Regions from separate parts of the Hydrogenophaga electricum genome, predicted to be linked through region 1. Evidence: predicted binding sites of a transcription regulator. Region 1 holds the regulator's gene; each other region holds the start of a gene.
The links. The regulator HrcA, encoded in region 1, represses chaperone genes, less so after heat shock. The targets are predictions, from matches to a motif close to TTAGCACTCNNNNNNNNNGAGTGCTAA.
Positions count from the first base shown of each region.

Region 2: a site for HrcA is predicted at 3,179-3,205, ahead of rpoH (RNA polymerase sigma factor RpoH). Genes of this name have one in related genera too.
Region 3: a site for HrcA is predicted at 3,554-3,580, ahead of groES (co-chaperone GroES). Genes of this name have one in related genera too.

Region 1 covers NZ_BSPB01000022.1:47,399-53,682, forward strand. The annotation lists gene QQK43_RS13745 (TRAP transporter small permease) at 1-447, opposite strand, end outside; tRNA gene QQK43_RS13750 (tRNA-Arg) at 661-737, opposite strand; tRNA gene QQK43_RS13755 (tRNA-Ile) at 810-886, opposite strand; gene hrcA (heat-inducible transcriptional repressor HrcA) at 951-1,970, opposite strand; gene QQK43_RS13765 (NAD kinase) at 2,069-2,968, shown strand; gene recN (DNA repair protein RecN) at 3,040-4,683, shown strand; gene rapZ (RNase adapter RapZ) at 4,687-5,613, shown strand; gene mutY (A/G-specific adenine glycosylase) at 5,614-6,284, opposite strand, start outside.
Region 2 covers NZ_BSPB01000005.1:51,921-58,204, forward strand. The annotation lists gene QQK43_RS04880 (hypothetical protein) at 1-246, shown strand, start outside; gene QQK43_RS04885 (replication-relaxation family protein) at 1,214-2,059, shown strand; gene QQK43_RS04890 (C40 family peptidase) at 2,272-2,943, shown strand; gene rpoH (RNA polymerase sigma factor RpoH) at 3,235-4,191, shown strand; gene QQK43_RS04900 (metallophosphoesterase) at 4,258-5,289, opposite strand; gene lysS (lysine--tRNA ligase) at 5,304-6,284, opposite strand, start outside.
Region 3 covers NZ_BSPB01000033.1:357-6,640, reverse strand. The annotation lists gene tal (transaldolase) at 1-601, shown strand, start outside; gene mnmC2 (tRNA (5-methylaminomethyl-2-thiouridine)(34)-methyltransferase MnmC2) at 611-1,384, opposite strand; gene groL (chaperonin GroEL) at 1,495-3,132, opposite strand; gene groES (co-chaperone GroES) at 3,178-3,468, opposite strand; gene petA (ubiquinol-cytochrome c reductase iron-sulfur subunit) at 3,855-4,469, shown strand; gene ccoG (cytochrome c oxidase accessory protein CcoG) at 4,557-5,987, shown strand; partial or broken gene imuA (translesion DNA synthesis-associated protein ImuA) at 6,083-6,284, shown strand, end outside.

The sequences.
Region 1 (6,284 bases):
GGGCACCCCGATACCGGGCGAGGTTTCCTCGTACTGGTAATGGTCCCAGACCACCGGCACACTCAGCACCACGATGGCGATGAACAGCAGCGCCACCATGAGCGCCCCCAGTTGCGCCAGGCGGCGCTGCCGCTGCGCGCTGCCACCGTTGGCGAAGAACTCGATGCGGATGTGCGTCTCCCGCAGCACCGCCGCCGAGCCCCCGACCAGCGCCAGCACGATCATGAGAAAGACGGAGATCTCTTCCGTCCAGGCGAAAGACGCGCTGGTGAAGTAACGCACCAACACGTTCGCAAAGGTGATCAGCGCAAGCGCCACCATGGTGCCGACGACCAGCCAGTCTTCCAGCAGCCTTTTGCGGGGAGCGGCGGCATCGGTGTTGCCGGGTTCGGTCGAGACGGCGGCATTCAGCGCGTCCGACGCAGGTGTCTTCTCATGCAGGGCCATGGTGCGCAGGAGGTAGTCCAGCCAAAAAACGAAGACGCCATCGCTGCCCCCCAGCAGAGAGCCGCGGGACACCATCGCACTTCGCGTGAGACACGGCCCGGGTAGAGAAGCCGTCGCGCAGGGCATCGCGCACATGCCGCGAGAAGTGGTGCGGCACAAAGCAAAACGGGTCAGTCCTTTTGAGACTAACCCGTTGATGCCGAATATAAATTCTGGTGCGGCTGGCAGGATTCGAACCCACGACCCCTTGGTTCGTAGCCAAGTACTCTATCCAACTGAGCTACAGCCGCTGAAGCCTTGCATTGTAGCACGACTTTTTGGCGCCTTTTTCCGAAATGCCTCGGTTTTAAAAAAAACCGGTCTGGTAGGGCGTGTTGGACTTGAACCAACGACCAAGGGATTATGAGTCCCCTGCTCTGACCAACTGAGCTAACGCCCCCTCCGAAGGCCGCGATTGTAAGAGGGCTGCGGCAGCGCCTTGCAGCACTGCCAGACCAAATGCTTCAGCGCCCCTGGCTCAGTGCGTTGCCGACCAGCTTGGCGGTGACGTCGACGATCTGGATCATGCGGTCGTAGGGCATGCGCTGCGGGCCGATCACGCCCAGCGTGCCCAGCACCTGGCCGTCCACTTCGTAGGGGGCCGTGACCACCGACAGGTCTTCGTACGGCACGACCTGGCTTTCACCGCCGATGTAGATGCGCACGCCATCGGCCTGGGCCGACACGTCCAGCAATCGCGCCAGTTGCGTCTTTTGCTCGAACAGGTCGAACATGCGCCGCAGGTTGCCCATGTCGCTGGAGAACTCGGACACCGACAGCAGATTGCGCTCGCCCGCCACCACCACCTCTTCGCGCTGGGCGCCGGCTTCGGTGCCCAGATCGACGGCGGCCTTCATCAGCGTGGCAATTTCGCCGCGCAGCGCATCCAGCTCGGACTTCAGCCGCTCGCGCACCGCGTCCATGCCCAGACCCGAATAGTGCGCATTGAAATAGTTCGCCGCTTCCTGCAACTGCGACTGGGTGAACTGGGTCGGGGTGTGGATGATCCGGTTCTGCACATCGCCGTCGGGGGCAACCAGGATCACCAGCACGCGCCGCTCGGACAGGTTCAGGAATTCGATGTGCCGGAACACAGTGGCCCGGCGCGGGGTCATCACCACGCCGACAAAGTGCGACAGGCTCGACAGCATCTGCGCCGCGTGGCTGATCACCCGCTGGGGCTGCCCTTGTTCGATGCTGCTGGTGCCCAGTTCGGCCACCCGCGGCAACTCGTCGCGATTGACCGTGAGCATGGCATCCACGAACAGCCGGTAGCCACGCGCGGTCGGCACCCGGCCCGCCGAGGTGTGCGGACTGGCGATGAGACCCAGCTCTTCCAGGTCGCTCATCACGTTGCGGATGGTTGCGGGCGACAGGTCCAGCCCGGTGGCCTTCGAGAGCGTTCTCGAACCCACGGGCTGCCCGTCGGCGATATAGCGCTCGACAAGGGCCTTGAGCAGCAACTTGGCGCGGTCATCCAGCATGGTCGCCATTCTAAGGAGCGGGCACCCCGTTGCGGCATCCGGTGCGACAAGGGTTTCCGGCCAGCGCCACCGCGGGTGCGGCATGTTGTAATTTGTCCATGACCGATCCCGCGAAACCCGTCCCCGCCGCGCCACGCTTTGCACACGTGGCCATCGTGGGCAAATACCAGGCCCCCGGCTCGCGCCATGTGGTGGACGAGGTGGCCCATTTCCTGCACGACGAGGGGTGCGACGTCTCGCTCGAACTCGAAACCGCCCAGAACACCGGCCTGACCCAGTACACCGCACTGGACGTGGCCAGCATCGGCCAACACTGCGATCTGGCCCTGGTGGTCGGCGGCGACGGCACCATGCTGGGCATCGGACGGCGCCTGGCCCGCTTCGGTGTGCCGCTGGTGGGCATCAACCAGGGGCGCCTGGGCTTCATCACCGACATCCCGCTCAACGGCTACCGCGAGCGCCTGCAACCCATCCTGCACGGCCATTACGAGGAAGACCACCGCGCCCTGATGGCGGCCAGCGTCTGGCGCGATGGCCGCTGCGTGTTCGAGGCCACGGCGCTCAACGACGTGGTCGTCAACCGCGGTGGGGTGGCGAGCATGATCGAGCTGCGCGTGGAGGTCGACGGCCACTTTGTGGCCAACCAGCGTGCCGACGGCCTCATCATCGCATCGCCCACCGGCTCCACCGCCTACGCGCTGTCGGCGGGCGGCCCGCTCCTGCACCCGACCATCGGTGGCTGGGTGATGGTGCCGATCGCCCCACACACGCTGTCCAACCGGCCCGTGGTGCTGCCCTCGGACAGCGAGATCGCGGTGGAAATCGTCTCGGGCAAGGACGCCAGCGCCAACTTCGACATGCAGACACTCACCAGCCTGCTGCACGGCGACCGCATCGTGGTGCGCCGCTCGCCACATGCGCTGCGCCTGCTGCACCCGGTCGGCTGGAGCTATTTCGACACGCTGCGCATGAAACTCCACTGGAACGAAGGCGCCTGAATTCCGGGCCACAATGGCGGCAAGGGCGGCCCACCGCCCAACCGCCGTTCACCTCTGTTCGACGCCCTGCCATGAGCCTGCGCCGCATCGCCCTGCGCGACTTCGTCATCGTCCCCGCCCTCGACCTGGATCTGCACACCGGCTTCGGCGTGCTCACCGGCGAAACCGGCGCCGGCAAGTCCATCCTCATTGATGCCCTCCAGTTGGCCCTGGGCGCCCGCGCCGACGCCGGCCTGGTCCGCGAAGGCGCGGCCCGCTGCGAAGTGGCGGCCGAATTCGACCGCCCGGCCTCGGTGGTGCCCTGGCTCGATGAGCAGGGTTTTTCGGCAGACGACACCCTGCTGCTGCGTCGGACGATCGACAGCGACGGCCGCAGCCGTGCGTGGATCAACGGCAGCGCTGCCACCGTCACCCAGCTCAAGGCCCTGGCCGACGAGTTGGTCGATATCCATGGCCAGCACGCCTGGCAGAGCCTGACCCGGCCCGACGCGGTACGTCGGCTGCTCGATGCCTATGGCGGCATCGACAGCAGCGCGGCCGGCCAGGCTTGGACCCAGTGGCGCGAGCGCCTGCGTCTGCTCGATGACGCGCAGGCGCGCGAAGCCCAGTTGCAACAGGAAAGCGAACGCCTGGCCTGGCAGATCGCGGAACTCGACAAGCTCGCGCCCCAGCCCGGCGAATGGGACGAACTCAATGCCCGCCACAGCCGGCTCACCCACGCGCAGGCCCTGCAGGACGCGGCCAGCCAGGCGGTCGACTGGCTGGGCGAAGCCCCCGGGCACGCGGCGGGCCTGCTGCACAAAGCCCTGGCCGCGCTGTCGGCCCAGACGCGCATCGAACCCGCCTTCCAGGGACCGGTCGACGCCCTGGAATCGGCGCTGGCACAGGTGGAAGACACCGTGTACACACTGCGTCACTATGCCGGCGACGGCGATCTCGATCCCGCCGGACTGGCCAAGCTGGACCAGCGCCTCTCGCTCTGGGTGTCGCTGGCACGGCGGTTCCGCCGGCCACCCGAAGAACTGCCGGCGCTGCACGCGCAATGGCGCGAGGAGTTGGCGCGGCTGGGCCAAGCCCTCGACCTCGACGCGCTGCGCAGTGCCGAACGCAAGGCCTGGCAGGCCTTCGACAAAAAGATGGGCGCGCTCTCTCGCGACCGCCAGGCCGCTGCCCCGCGCCTGTCTGCGGCCGTCACGCAGGCCATGCAGTCGCTCGGCATGGCCGGTGGCCGCTTCGAAGTCGCCCTGCAGAAGCTGCCGGAACCCCAGTCCCATGGCGGGGAACAGGTGGACTTCCTGGTGGCCGGCCATGCCGGCGTCACCGCCCGGCCGGTCGGCAAGGTGGCCTCCGGCGGTGAGCTTTCGCGCATCGCGCTGGCCATCTCGGTGGTCACCAGCCAGTTGGGGCAGGCCCCCACCCTCATCTTTGACGAAGTGGATTCCGGCATCGGCGGCGCCGTGGCCCACACCGTGGGGCAGATGCTGCGCCAGCTCGGCCAGGACCGGCAGGTGCTGGCCGTGACCCACCTGGCGCAGGTGGCGGCCTGTGCCGACCACCACCTGCTGGTCAGCAAGACCACCGCGGCACAGCAGACCGCCAGCACCGTGGCGCCGATCGTGGGCGAAGCGCGCGTGCACGAACTGGCCCGCATGCTCGGCGGCCATGCGCAGTCGGCGGCCTCGCTGGCCCATGCGCGCGAACTGCTCGGAGCCTGAACCATGTCCACCCCAACGCCCTCCCCCATCGAACTGGTACTCATCACCGGCATGTCCGGCTCGGGCAAATCCGTCGCGCTCACGGCCCTGGAAGACCTGGGCTACTACTGCGTGGACAACCTGCCGCCGGAACTGCTCGACGCGTTCATCGACCTGGAACAAAGCCACCGCGCCCGCCGCGTGGCCATCGCCATGGACGTGCGCAGCGCCGCCGCCCTGCCCGAGCTGCCGCGGCGCCTGGCTCAGCTCAGCCAGCGGCGCGGGCGGCCTGTGCATCTGCGCACGGTGTTCCTGGATGCCACCACCGACACCCTGGTGCGGCGCTTTTCCGAAACACGCCGCCTGCATCCGCTGTCGCAGCCGCGCAGCGACGACCAGCGGCGCGCACTGATCGAGGCCATCGAACACGAACGCGAGTTGCTGGCCCAGTTGCGCGAGCAGGCCCTGGTCCTTGACACCAGCCTGATCCGCGCGGCGCAGCTGCGCAGCCACATCAAGGACCTGCTCGACGTCGGCGCCTCCCCCCTGACCCTGATGTTCGAGTCGTTCGCGTTCAAGCGCGGTATCCCCATGGATGCCGACTTCGTGTTCGACGTGCGCATGCTGCCCAACCCGCACTACGACCCGCAATTGCGCCCGCTGACCGGCCGCGATGCGCCTGTGGCCCAGTACCTCACCTCACAACCCGACGTGCAGCAGATGGAGGCCCACATCCAGGCCTTCCTGACCACCTGGCTGCCGCATTTGCTGCGCGATCACCGGGGCTACGTCACCGTGGCCATCGGCTGCACAGGCGGTCAGCACCGCTCGGTTTACCTGGTCGAACGGCTCGCCGCGCACTTCGCGGCCGACTGGACCACGCGGCTGCGCCACCGCGAGACCGACGCCTGGCCCGTCCCTGCGGACCGCCCGGCGCCAACAGCCCCCTGATCAGCCGCCCGGCGCCAGCGAAGCCAGCAGGCTGCGCACCGGTGCGGGCACGCCGACCGACGCCAGATCGGCCCACGCCACCCACCGTCCCGAGCCGGAAGGCGCGGCGTCACCCGGCCACTCGGCCCACAGAGGATGCAGGCGAAGCTCACGGTGCGTCAGGCTGTGGGCCACCGGCTCCAGGGCCTCCCAAGAGCGCACGGCCGGCAATGCGGCCTGCACCGAGGCCTCATCAGCATGCACCTGTGTGCAGTACAGCCCGGCCCAGATGCCACGGACAGGTCGCGGTTCCAGCCAGACCTGTCGCCCCTCCATGCCCGCCGCCGGCGGGCCTTGGCGCCACAGCACCGCCAGCCACCAGCTTTCATGGCGGCGCAGGGTCTTGCGCGTCACCACCGGATACCGGGTAGGTTGCCCCTGCGCATGACCGCGGCACAGCGGCTGCACCGGGCAGATCTCGCATTGCGGGCGGGTGCGGTGGCACAGGCTGGCCCCCAGGTCCATCAGCCCCTGGGTGTAGGCCGCCATGTCGTCGCCCGCGGGCACGGGTGGCAGCATCGCCTGGGCCAACGCCCACAAACGTTTCTGGTGGGCCGAGGCAGACAGGTCGGCATCGAATGCCAGCAACCGGGTCAGCACGCGCCGGACATTCCCGTCCAGAATCGAGATGC
Region 2 (6,284 bases), on a different contig from region 1:
TTCATCACCCCCGACCAAGTGGTGTTCAGTCCGACCGACATCAGCGCCGGCCTGATGGACTACTTGATGGTCATGGACCAACACTGCGGCGCCAACTACCGCCCTGAGGACCACTACGGCAATGAGGACCTCGTCGCCGCCGCTGGATTGAGGAGGATACTCGGCAATGACCCATCCATCGACCATGACCAGCGCCTCGTTGTCATGCTCAAAACCCGCGCACTGCCCAAGGACTGGAACGACTGAGCTGCGCCACTACCGCGACATCAAGGCCCGCATCGCGGGCCTTTTCGTTTGGGCCGCCCGTCACGAGGCCCCTGCCACGGTCGAACGCCCTGCATTCGCGGTAGGTAGAAGTTCCGTCCCAGGGTAGAAGTTCTCAGCTGGATGGTGGTGGAAGCTCTGAGAGAGGGCAAAACACCCCCCAACCCCGCCGGATCGGCGGGTTGGAGGTGGTTGCCTTCGAGCCGCTGGACGTTTGGAGCCAGCCCGTCGTTCAGGCGCTGCGGTCGCGTGTGTACGCCGCAGCACAACCAGACTTTGGGGTGGACTTCACCCACCCCCGCCACGCCTCCAGTTGTGCCACCCGGCGTCGCGCCCTTGGCTCCCGCTTGGCGCTTGAAGTGGCGCGCGGGGTATTGAGCCCTCTCCTGCCACGCCCAATGTAGGGAAGCAGTTTTAAATGCGACCGCGCGTGGCTCAGGGGGCCACAGCGAAGCGGTGGGACGAGCGGCCGGCGCCGCGCTGTCCCGGTCGAAGCTCCCGCCCCACGCGGGACGAGAACGGCCGGGGGAGCCGGTGGCCGTAAGCCCGGTCCAAGGGCGTGCCCGCGCCCACGCGGGCTAGGTCATCCGGGGGCATCGCCCCGCCCCCCGACGCAAAGCGGCCGGGCAACCGGTTGTGCAGTTGCCAGACGCGGGCGTCCAGCCCGCCCGTGAGCGGGGCCATCGGCCCACATGCCAAGCCAGGGGCTTGTGATGTGAGCGGTAGGTGTGTAACCGGTTGCCCGGCCGCGCAGCGGGACAAGGGGGCGCGGTATTGCGGCCGGAATGGCGCCCTAGCGTCATAGGGTGCGGCCCGACGTCCAGGAGGGGAAAGCACCAGGTCGGCCAATGTTCAGCGCGATCGCGCTGAACAGGTCTTGGTGCACGTTCAGAGCAGTAGCTACAGGTACTTGGAGCACAAGGGTGCTCATCAACCTGGAGATATGCCCGTGAACGAAAACATCTTCCCCCCGGCTGTACTGCCGATAGGCACGACGGCCGACAACACCATGCCCATTGAGCTGGATAAGCGCATCGTAGGTGAGCGCAACCGAACCGAGGTACTGAGCTGGCTCTCACGGTTCGGGTGGCTGACTGGCCGGATGGTCGCAGCGCTGGTTTGGCCAGATGCCGCCCAAGCGCAGGCGATGGCCCGCCGAACGCTGAAGGCGTTGACGGACGAAAAGCTCGTCATCGCACGAGCCATGCCGAAGGGCACGGTGTACGTGCTGTCCGCCAAGGGCGCGCGACTGCTGACCGAGCAGACCGGCATGGCGGCCGAGGGCGGTAACGCCCTGGCACTGGGCAACCCGGTGCATCGGGCATGCAGCAACTGGTACTTGATTCGGGCTGTGCAGCAAGGGCTTGGCGTGGTCACCGAGCATGAGATTGCGACGGAGCGCGGCCCTTGTCGGGTGCTCAAAGGCAAGCAGGCGGATGGTCTCGTCATCGCCTCTGACGGGGCATGCGTCTGGCTGGAGTGCGAGAACTCGCAGAAGTCGCGCCCAGAGCGCCACAAGACCGTTTCCCTGGTGCAGGAGTGCATCGGGGGTGAGCGACAAGTCGAGCTGGCACCTGGGCGGTGGCTGGCTCGGGTGGCCTTGGTGGCGACGAACGAGCAGGCCCTCCGGTGGATGGCCGCGTCTTTTCAAGACGCACACCGGGCCGGAAGGCTCTCCGACAGCCAGGTAGCTGAGGTGGATGTGTGCCTGCTACCCATCTCCGAGAGCTTGGTCCCTGGCGATGCCATCGACGGGAATCTCTATTGGAACGTACTTCTTCCAGCAAGCGCGTGAGCGCATGGCGAGCCAGCGCGGCCGTCCTTGCGTTGCAGATCAGCGCCATTACGCGCTGATCTACATCGCTTCGGCGCCCGCACTGCTTTACGATCGGCGCCAGCTTTGGCAGGAACAGCCAGGTAAGAGTGGTCTGTGCCCGACAACATGAAAAACTGGTAGCCAGCGCGGGCTGAAGGGAATGAAGCACTGACTTTCAAACACCCACCCATATGAGCCTCACGCTTTCATTCAAGGACGTACAGCCAGGAGACGTCCTGCTCTGCAGGCCGCCTGAGTCGGTAGGCGCAAGCAAGCTCGTCCGAAAATCCATCGCAGCGGCCACCGGAAGCCCATACACCCATGCCGCCATTGCACTTTCAGCCTCCGAGGTGCTCGATGCCCGACCTAGGCACGGAGTCAAGGCGCGTCCGCTGACTGAACTGGTAGCAGAAGCACAGCACGTCGCAGTGTTGCGGCATCCGGACGCATGGAATCGGCAGCGCGTCGATGGTCTAAGGGACTACGCGGCGGCACTCCAAGCTCTCGGAGCTGGATACAACTACAGAGAGGCAATGCGCTACGCAGCGAACCGGAGCGAGCACGAAGATGGAACGATGGACGAGCTTGCTCGGTACTTCGATACCGGTGAGCCGAACGCGGCGGCGGACTTCGGTCCGTTCTTCTGCTCAGAACTGGTCGCCGCCTGCTTTGTCAACAGTGGGTTCATCCACCCCAGCGCAGCCATCGTTCTAGCCCCGGGAGTGCAAGCGCCTGGCGACCTTGCAAAGGAGCCGGCATTTGGGTTCTTGGTCGGCTTCTTGTCCGCCGATCCAGACAAAGCTGTGCCGGGTGACGACCCGATGCTGCTACACCCGCGTTACGCAGAAATTTTCGGCCCGTAGTGCTCCCTCAAGGTATGCCAAAATCAAGTCTCGCGGCACGCCTAACCCTTTGATTTACATAGCCTTGTGAGGCAGCGAGTTTTTCTCCCTCCTTCTCCGCCAAAACACCCCAAAAAAGCGGCCTTCGGGCCGCTTTTTTCTTGGCTGATCTGCTGCCCTCTCGGATTCCCCGAGTGGCCGTCTTCTCCCACAGACAGGCACCGCCTCAAAGCCCTTTTCTGGGGGAACTTGTGATTTAGCACTCTTCTCCAAGGAGTGCTAACATTTGGGCCACCCAGGAGGATTTCATCCATGTCCACATCCCTCGCACCTGCCATCCCCACGACCACGTCGCTGGCCGTGGCGGGTTCTTGGTCGAACCGGTCACTGACGCTGCCGCCGCTGGGCAATCTGGATGCCTACATTTCGGCGGTCAATCGAATGCCCCTGCTCTCCCAGGAAGAGGAGCAGTACGCTGCACGCCGTCTGCGCGATCACAACGACCTGGACGCCGCTGGCAAGTTGGTGATGTCGCACCTGCGCCTGGTGGTGTCCATCGCCCGCCAGTACCTGGGCTATGGCCTGCCCCATGGCGATCTGATCCAGGAAGGCAACGTCGGTCTGATGAAGGCCGTCAAGCGTTTCGACCCCGATCAGGGCGTGCGCCTGGTGAGTTATGCCATTCACTGGATCAAGGCCGAAATCCACGAATACATCCTGAAGAACTGGCGCATGGTGAAGGTGGCTACCACCAAGGCCCAGCGCAAGCTGTTCTTCAACCTGCGCAGCAAGAAGCAGGGTTTCCGCGCCGAAGCCGCCGAGGGGGACACCCACCGCGAAGCCCTCTCCGACCATGAAATCGACGTCGTGGCGCGCGACCTGCATGTCAAGCCGGAGGAAGTGCGCGAGATGGAGACCCGCATGGCCGGGGGCGATGTGGTGCTCGATCCCGCACCGGCCGGCGATGGCGAAGAGGCCTTTGGCCCGATCGCCTATCTGGCCGACGGCACCCACGAGCCCACCGCCATGATCGAAGCGGCTCAGCGTGACAGGCTGGCCACCGAAGGCATTGCCCGGGCCATGGGCGAGCTGGACGACCGCGCTCGCCGCATCGTGAGCGAACGCTGGCTCAAGGTGAACGACGACGGCTCGGGCGGCATGACGCTGCACGAACTGGCGGCCGAATACGGCGTCAGTGCCGAGCGCATCCGCCAGATCGAGGTGGCGGCCATGAAGAAGATGCGCAAGGCGCTGGCGGCCTACGTCTGAGTCCGGCCACCCTCTCCGCAAAGAAAGGCCTGCCACCAAGCAGGCCTTTTTTGTGGACGATCGGCCTCAGGGCCTCAACTCCAGGAGATCGATGGTGGGGCGTACACCGAGACGGGCAGGCACCCCCACCAGCCCGACGCCCGGGGTCACCAACAAACGCCCGGCCGGTGTGTCGTAGAGTCCATTCCAGCGGCCGCTGGCGCTGTTGGTGTGGCGCAGCCACCAGGGTGAAAAACCAGGTATCCAGAGCTGGCCACCGTGGGTGTGCCCCGCCATGGCCAGAAAAACGGCTCCGGGCGGCAGAAGATCTTGCGTATCGGGCTGGTGAAACAGCGCCAGGCGGGGTGGCCCCTCTGCGGTCATGGCCGCTGGCGCAGGCCACAACTGGCGAATGTCCTGGCGTGGCCGGCCACCCCACAGATCGCTCAAGCCCACGAGCTCCCAGCCGCGGATCGTCACGCGCTCCCCATCGATGAGCCGTACGCCATGGGCACGCAGCGCCTCGCGCAGGGGCTCGGTCAGCGCCGGCCCTGGCGCGCCAGTGTCGTGGTTGCCCAGCACGCCATACACAGGGTGACGCAGCGCCGCCAAGGGCGCCAGCCCACCGCGCAGATCCAGCGGCGGTTCATGCACCCAGTCGCCGGCCACCAGCACAGCGTCCACGTCCAAGGCATTGAGTCGGGCAACCAGGCGGCGCAGGTCGCCTTCGCGCACGAACAGGCCCCAGTGCAGATCGGCCACCAAGGCGAGCCGCAGCGGCGATGCACCAACAGGTGCACCAGACACCATGGTGGTGCGTTCGCGCAGCCACAGCGGCTCCACCAGCGAAGCCCAGAGCCCCATCAGCACAAAACCAGCCCCCAAAGTGGGCACCAACCGGCGCCAGCCCGTGGTTTGGCAGACCCGCAAGACCAGCCACCCCAGCAGGAACGGTCCCGCGATGCGAGGCCCCCAGTACAGGCCTAGCATCACCAGATTGCGCAGATAGTGGCCCGGGGTGTGCCAGCGTCCACCGTAATCCCAGAGCGAGACGGCCAGGGTCAACACCATGGCCGCCCAGAACAGGCGGCGGCTCCAGACCAGGACCGGAGTGACCACGCGGCCGGGCGCGCTCAGGTGCGCCGCAACGCGGGGAAGAGGATCACGTCACGGATGCTGGGGCTGTCGGTCAGCAGCATCATCAGGCGATCGATACCGATGCCACAGCCACCGGCCGGCGGCATGCCGTATTCGAGCGCGCGCACATAGTCGGCATCGAAGAACATGGCCTCGTCATCGCCGGCATCTTTGTTGGCGACCTGGGCATGGAAGCGTGCGGCCTGGTCTTCGGCGTCGTTCAGCTCGGAGAAGGCGTTGCCGAACTCACGACCGGTGATGTAAAGCTCGAAGCGTTCGGTCACCTCGGGCCGGGCATCGTTGGCGCGTGCCAGCGGCGAAATCTCGGTCGGGTGGTCCATGATGAAGGTCGGGTTCCAGAGCTGCTCTTCGACCTTCTCTTCGAAATAGAGCACCTGCAGGCCGGCCACCGAGCGCGACGAGAGCTGGTGTTTGTCCTCGCTCAGGCCCAGCTTCTTGAGCTGCGCGATCAGCCAGACCGGATCGTCCACGCCGGCCTCACCCGCGTCGGTGTACTTGAGGATGGCTTCCCGGATCGTGAGGCGTTCGAACGGCGAGAACACGTCCACAGGGCGCCCCTGATAGCTCAACGGCGTATCACCGTGCACCTTCTGCACCACGTGGCGAATGAGTTGCTCGTTGAAGTCCATCAGATCGCGGTAGTTCCAGTAGGCCGCGTAGAACTCCATCATGGTGAACTCGGGGTTGTGGCGGACGCTGATCCCCTCGTTGCGGAAGTTGCGGTTGATCTCGAACACCCGCTCGAAGCCACCCACCAGCAGGCGCTTGAGATACAGCTCGGGCGCGATGCGCAGGAACATTTCCTGGTCGAGCGCATTGTGGTGCGTGACAAAGGGCTTGGCGTTGGCACCGCCAGGAATCGGGTGCAGCATGGGCGTTTCGACTTCGAGGAAGCCGTGCGACACCATGAAATCGCGGATGCTCGACAGCGCCTGGCTGCGCGTGACGAAACGGCG
Region 3 (6,284 bases), on a different contig from region 1:
CGTGCACGTGGACCGCATCCTGATCAAGATCGCCTCGACCTGGGAAGGCATCCAGGCGGCGGCGCGGCTGGAGCGCGACGGCATCCACACCAACCTCACGCTGCTGTTCAGCTTCTGCCAGGCGGTGGCCTGCGGACAGGCCAAGGTGCAGCTGATCTCGCCCTTCGTCGGCCGCATCTACGACTGGTACAAGAAGCAGGCTGGCGCTGCCTGGGACGAGGCCGCCATGGCGGGTGCCAACGATCCCGGCGTGCAGTCGGTGCGCAACATCTTCAATTTCTACAAGAAGCACGGCATCGCCACCGAGGTCATGGGCGCGAGCTTCCGCAACGTGGGCCAGATCACCGCGCTGGCTGGGTGCGACCTGCTGACCATCAGTCCGGACCTGCTGGCCCAACTGGCGGCCACGGAGGCCCCGTTGTCGCCGGCCCTCGACGCCGAGGCGGCGCGGTCGCTGGACACGCCGTTCGTGACCTACGACGAAGCCGGCTTCCGCTACGCGCTCAACGAGGACGCGATGGCGACCGAAAAACTGGCCGAAGGCATTCGCGCCTTTGCCGCCGACACCTTCAAGCTCGAAGCCCTGATGAAGGCGGCCTGAGTCCGCCGTTCACCGCGTTGGCGCCGCAGGCTGCTTGCGCGCCACCAGACAGTGGCGCTTCGGGGGCAGCCCGTCGCGCTTGACCACGGAGAAGCCGGCCGCCGTGAGGGCCCGCCGCACCGAACCGGCCACGCACCAGGTGGCCAGCGCCGCACCCGGCCGGGCCAGCCGGCCCACCGACTGCATCAAAGCGGCTGACCACATGGCGGGGTTGAGCGGAGGGTCGAAGCCGTCGAGAAACACCGAGTTCACGCCAGGCTCCATGGCCTGCAGCGCGGGCAGGGCGTCGCCTTCGCGCAGCCGCAGGCGAACCGCGCCACCGGCATCGAGTCGCAGCTCACCCCGCTGGCGCAAGCGGGTCCAGCCGGTCGCCAGTGCCTCCGCCAGCGCGTGCAGGTCGGGAAAAGGGCGGGCTGCGCGACGCAGATCGTCGGCCGTGGGCACAAAGGCTTCGGTGGCGTCGTAAATCAGCGTCGCGGGCCGTTGCGGATCGCGTTGCCAGAGCTGCCAGGTGGCGAGGAAGTTCAGGCCCAGGCCGAAGCCGTTTTCGAGCACGCGCCACTGTGCGGCGCCGCACCAGGCCATGCCCGCCTGCGGGGCGCCATCTGCCGCGCACAAGCCGCAGCCGGCCAGGAACACGTAGCGGGCCTGCGCCAGTCCCCCCAGGCCGTCGATGCCTTCATTGCGGTAGCGGTCCCCGAAGCGGACGCTGACCGGGGCGCCCTGCGCGTCCCAGGCGACGGGCGAATCGGCGGCCGGGGGTTGAAGGGCGACGGGTTTCATGGCTTCTGCGGGCGGGTTCTGGGGGGATCCCCAAAAAGAAACCCCGCGAGGATATCGCGGGGTTTCGAGGCAGGCATCGGGGCGGGGCGCCCCGATGTGCAGTCGGGCAATTACATGCCCATGCCGCCCATGCCACCCATGTCGGGCATGGCCGGTGCCGGGGAGTCGTCCTTCGGTGCTTCGGCGACCATGCACTCGGTCGTCAGCATCAGCGAAGCCACGGAAGCGGCGTTCAGCAGGGCGGTGCGGGTCACCTTGGTCGGGTCCAGGATACCCATTTCGATCATGTCGCCATAGGTGTCGTTGGCGGCGTTGAAACCGAAATTGCCCTTGCCTTCCAGCACCTTGTTGATCACGACCGAGGGTTCGCCACCGGCGTTGCCCACGATTTCGCGCAGGGGAGCTTCGATGGCCTTCAGGACCAGCTTGATGCCGGCGTCCTGGTCGGGGTTGTCACCCTTGATGGCGCCAGCGGATTGCTTGGCGCGCAGCAGGGCCACGCCACCACCGGCCACGATGCCTTCTTCCACCGCAGCGCGGGTGGCGTGCAGGGCGTCTTCCACGCGGGCCTTCTTTTCCTTCATCTCGACTTCGGTGGCGGCGCCGACCTTGATGACGGCCACACCGCCGGCCAGCTTGGCCACGCGCTCTTGCAGCTTTTCGCGGTCGTAGTCGCTGGTGGCTTCTTCGATCTGGATGCGGATTTGCTTGACGCGGGCTTCGATGTCAGCGGCAGCGCCGTTGCCGTCGATGATGGTGGTGTTTTCCTTGCCCACTTCGATGCGCTTGGCCTGGCCCAGGTCGGCCAGGGTCACCTTTTCCAGGGTCAGGCCGACTTCTTCGGCGATGACCTTGCCGCCCGTCAGGATGGCGATGTCTTCCAGCATGGCCTTGCGGCGGTCGCCAAAGCCAGGGGCCTTGACGGCGACAACCTTCAGGATGCCGCGGATGGTGTTGACCACCAGGGTCGCCAGGGCTTCGCCTTCGACGTCTTCGGCAATGATCAGCAGCGGACGGCCGGCCTTGGCCACGGCTTCCAGCGTGGGCAGCAGGTCACGGATGTTGCTGATCTTCTTGTCGAACAGCAGGACGAAGGGGTTGTCCAGCAGGGCGGCCTGCTTTTCGGGGTTGTTGATGAAGTAGGGCGACAGGTAACCGCGGTCGAACTGCATGCCTTCCACGACATCCAGCTCGTTGCTCAGGCTCTTGCCGTCTTCGACGGTGATCACGCCTTCCTTGCCGACCTTGTCCATCGCGTTGGCGATGATTTCGCCGATGGAGGCATCGCTGTTGGCGGAGATGGAGCCGACTTGCGCGATTTCCTTGGAGGTGGTGGTGGGCTTGGAGGCCTTCTTCAGCTCGGCGATCAGGGATTCGACAGCCCGGTCGATACCGCGCTTCAGATCCATCGGGTTCATGCCGGCGGCCACGTACTTCATGCCTTCGCGCACGATGGCCTGGGCCAGCACGGTGGCGGTGGTGGTGCCGTCACCGGCGTTGTCAGAGGTCTTGGAAGCGACTTCCTTGACCATCTGGGCGCCCATGTTCTGGAGCTTGTCCTTGAGTTCGATTTCCTTGGCCACGGACACACCGTCCTTGGTCACGGTGGGGGCGCCGAAGGAGCGCTCCAGCACCACGTTGCGGCCCTTGGGACCCAGGGTGGTCTTGACCGCGTTGGCCAGGATGTTCACGCCTTCGACCATGCGGGCGCGGGCTTCACCGCCGAAAACGACGTCTTTTGCTGCCATGTTGATTTCTCCGGATTCAGTAAATGGGGATGGATGAGGGAAGGTTTACTTCTCGACGACGGCGAACAGGTCGTCTTCCTTCATGACCAGCAGTTCATCGCCATCGACCTTGACGGTCTGGCCGCTGTACTTGCCGAACAGCACACGGTCGCCCACCTTCACGCTCAGGGCCTTGGTTTCGCCCTTGTCGTTGGTCTTGCCAGGTCCGACTGCCAGCACTTCGCCTTGATCGGGCTTCTCGGCAGCGGCGTCAGGGATGACGATGCCGGAGGCGGTCTTGGTTTCGCTGTCAATGCGCTTGACGATCACGCGATCGCCGAGAGGACGAAGGTTCATTGCATCTCCTGAAAGGATAGAGAAGGGTTGTTATGCCGACGGAAGGCACCGCGGACCGGTGCCTCTTCGTGACTGGGAGCGGGTGTTAGCACTCAACTCCAGCGAGTGCTAATCATAAGGGTGGTCTGCGGCGTTTTCAAGGGCGGGCGCCGCGATTCTTTTGAGGCCCGCATCCGGGCGGGTCTGGCACGGGTGGGCGTGACCGGCATCGGCGCCATCGTGCCAGTGCTGGACTGCCAGAACTGACATATTTGGCAGTTTTGGGGCGGAGGTCGCCAGCCGTGTTTCCGCACCGGCTGGACCGGGCGTTGATTTCCCTCAGGATTTTCCAGCGTTGCCGACTGGCATATTTTTTGGAAAAGAAGCGGTGTTTCAGGAGAACCGCCATGACACACGCCGCTTTGCCTCTGCCACCCGTTTTGCCCGATGCCGAGCGCCGGACCTGGCTTCTGACCACTGGCGCTATGGGCGTGGCGGCCACCGCCGCCGTGGCCGTCCCGCTGGTGTCCAGCCTCGCACCCAGCGAGCGTGCCAAAGCCCAGGGCGCGAGCGTGGAGGTGGACATCAGCGGCCTGGCGCCGGGTGAGATGGCCACAGTCGAATGGCGTGGCAAGCCAGTGTGGATTTTGCGGCGCACGCCCGAGATGCTCGCCGCGCTGGAGCGCACGGCCGATCTGGCCGATCCGGCGTCGAAGAAGGACCAGCAACCGGCCTACGCCACCAACACGGCCCGTTCGATCCAGCCCGAGGTGTTCGTGGCCGTGGGGATCTGCACGCACCTGGGGTGCTCGCCGGTGACGCTGCCGGCGGGAACCGCCAACCCCAGCGTGCCGGCCGACTGGCAGGGCGGCTTTTTCTGCCCGTGCCACGGCTCGACTTTTGACTTCGCGGGGCGGGTGTTCAAGAACAAGCCCGCGCCAACCAACCTGGAGGTGCCGCCGCACCGCTTCCTGGCGGACAACCGGCTGCTGATCGGTGAAGACGGCAGCGGCGCGGGGTGACACCCGCGCACAGGCAGTGCATGATGCCCGGACAGGACGGTCTTGTCCGGTCCGGGCAAGGTCTCTCATAAAAATCGCCACGAACCCATGAATACCTTGAGCAACGCGCCCACGACCGGCCACGGGGCCGATGAGCCCGATGAGGTCGAGATCTCCCTGTACGAGTCGCGCAAGAAAATCCAGCCCCGAGCGGTCAGCGGTACGTTCGCCAACTGGCGCTGGGCGCTGGTGTGGCTGACCCAGATCCTGTTCTACGGATTGCCCTGGCTCAACTGGAACGGTCGGCAGGCGGTGCTGTTCGACCTGCTGTCGCGCCGCTTTTACCTGGGCGGGCTGGTGCTGTACCCGCAGGACTTCATCTACCTCACCGGTCTGCTGGTGATGTCGGCGCTGTCGCTGTTCCTGTTCACGGCGGTGGCCGGGCGCCTGTGGTGCGGTTACGCCTGCCCGCAGACGGTCTACACCGAGATCTTCATGTGGATCGAGCGCAAGATCGAGGGCGACCGTGCCGCCCGCATCCGGCTCGACAACGCCCCCCTGTCGGCGGGCAAGTTCGCGCGCCGCGCGGGCAAGCATGGCGCCTGGATTCTGTTCGCGCTGTGGACGGGTTTCACCTTCGTGGGTTATTTCACGCCCATCCGCGCGCTGGGCATGGAGGTGCTTGCCGGGGCCCTGGGCCCGTGGCAGACCTTCTGGATCTTCTTCTACAGCTTTGCCACCTACGGCTTCGCCGGCATCATGCGCGAACAGGTCTGCAAGTACATGTGTCCCTATGCGCGTTTCCAGAGCGCCATGTTCGACAAGGACACGCTCATCGTCACCTATGACACGGCCCGGGGCGAGCCCCGTGGTTCGCGCGGCAAGAAGGTCGATCCGAAGGAGAAAGGGCTGGGGGCCTGCGTGGACTGCACTTTGTGCGTGCAGGTCTGCCCGACCGGCATCGACATCCGCAAGGGCCTGCAGTACGAGTGCATCGGCTGCGGCGCCTGTGCCGATGTGTGCGACGAGGTGATGGACAAGTTCGGCTACGAGCGCGGGCTGGTCAAGTACTCGACCGAAAACGCCATGACCGGTGGCTGGAGCAAGGCGCAGATCATCCGCCGCGCGCTGCGCCCGCGGGTGCTCGTCTACGCGGCCGTGCTGGCCACGATCGCCGTGGCGGTGGGGGTGAGCCTGTACCTGCGCGTGCCGATGAAGGTGGACGTGATCCGCGACCGCGGCGCGCTGGCGCGCATGGTCGAATTCGGGCGCATCGAAAACGTCTACCGCCTGCAGGTGATGAACGCCACCGAAACCGAGCAGCAGGTGCATCTCACGGTCGAAGGCCTGGAAGGCATCACCCTCGCATCCGAACCCCAGGTGAGCGTGTTGCCGACCGAGGTCCGCACCCTGGCCGTGCGTGTGCAGGTGCCGCCCGACATCGACAGCGGCTCGCACCCCATCCTGTTCCGCCTGCAGTCGCAGAACGACCCGGCCATCCACCTCGAAGAAAAGACCACCTTCCTGGTGCCCCGCTGAGCCCCGACGGGGCCGGGTCCGGCGCCCTGAACGGGATGGGATCTCGAACAAAATACTGTACATAAAAACAGTATTTGGCCTATCATCTGGGCACCATGCCATGCCCTTCTTACCGGCGGGAGACGCCCGAGTCTGCCGCCGTTTCTGTCTCTGAGCGCCCGTCTCCGGTGGCCGACCTCTGCGACCGGCTGGCCCCGGCCGTGGCGCAGACGCTCTGGCGCGGCGACCAGTTGGGCCGCGCCGCGGGCTTGTCCGTGCGGGCCAGCGGATTCGCGGCGCTGGACGCGGAACTGCCCG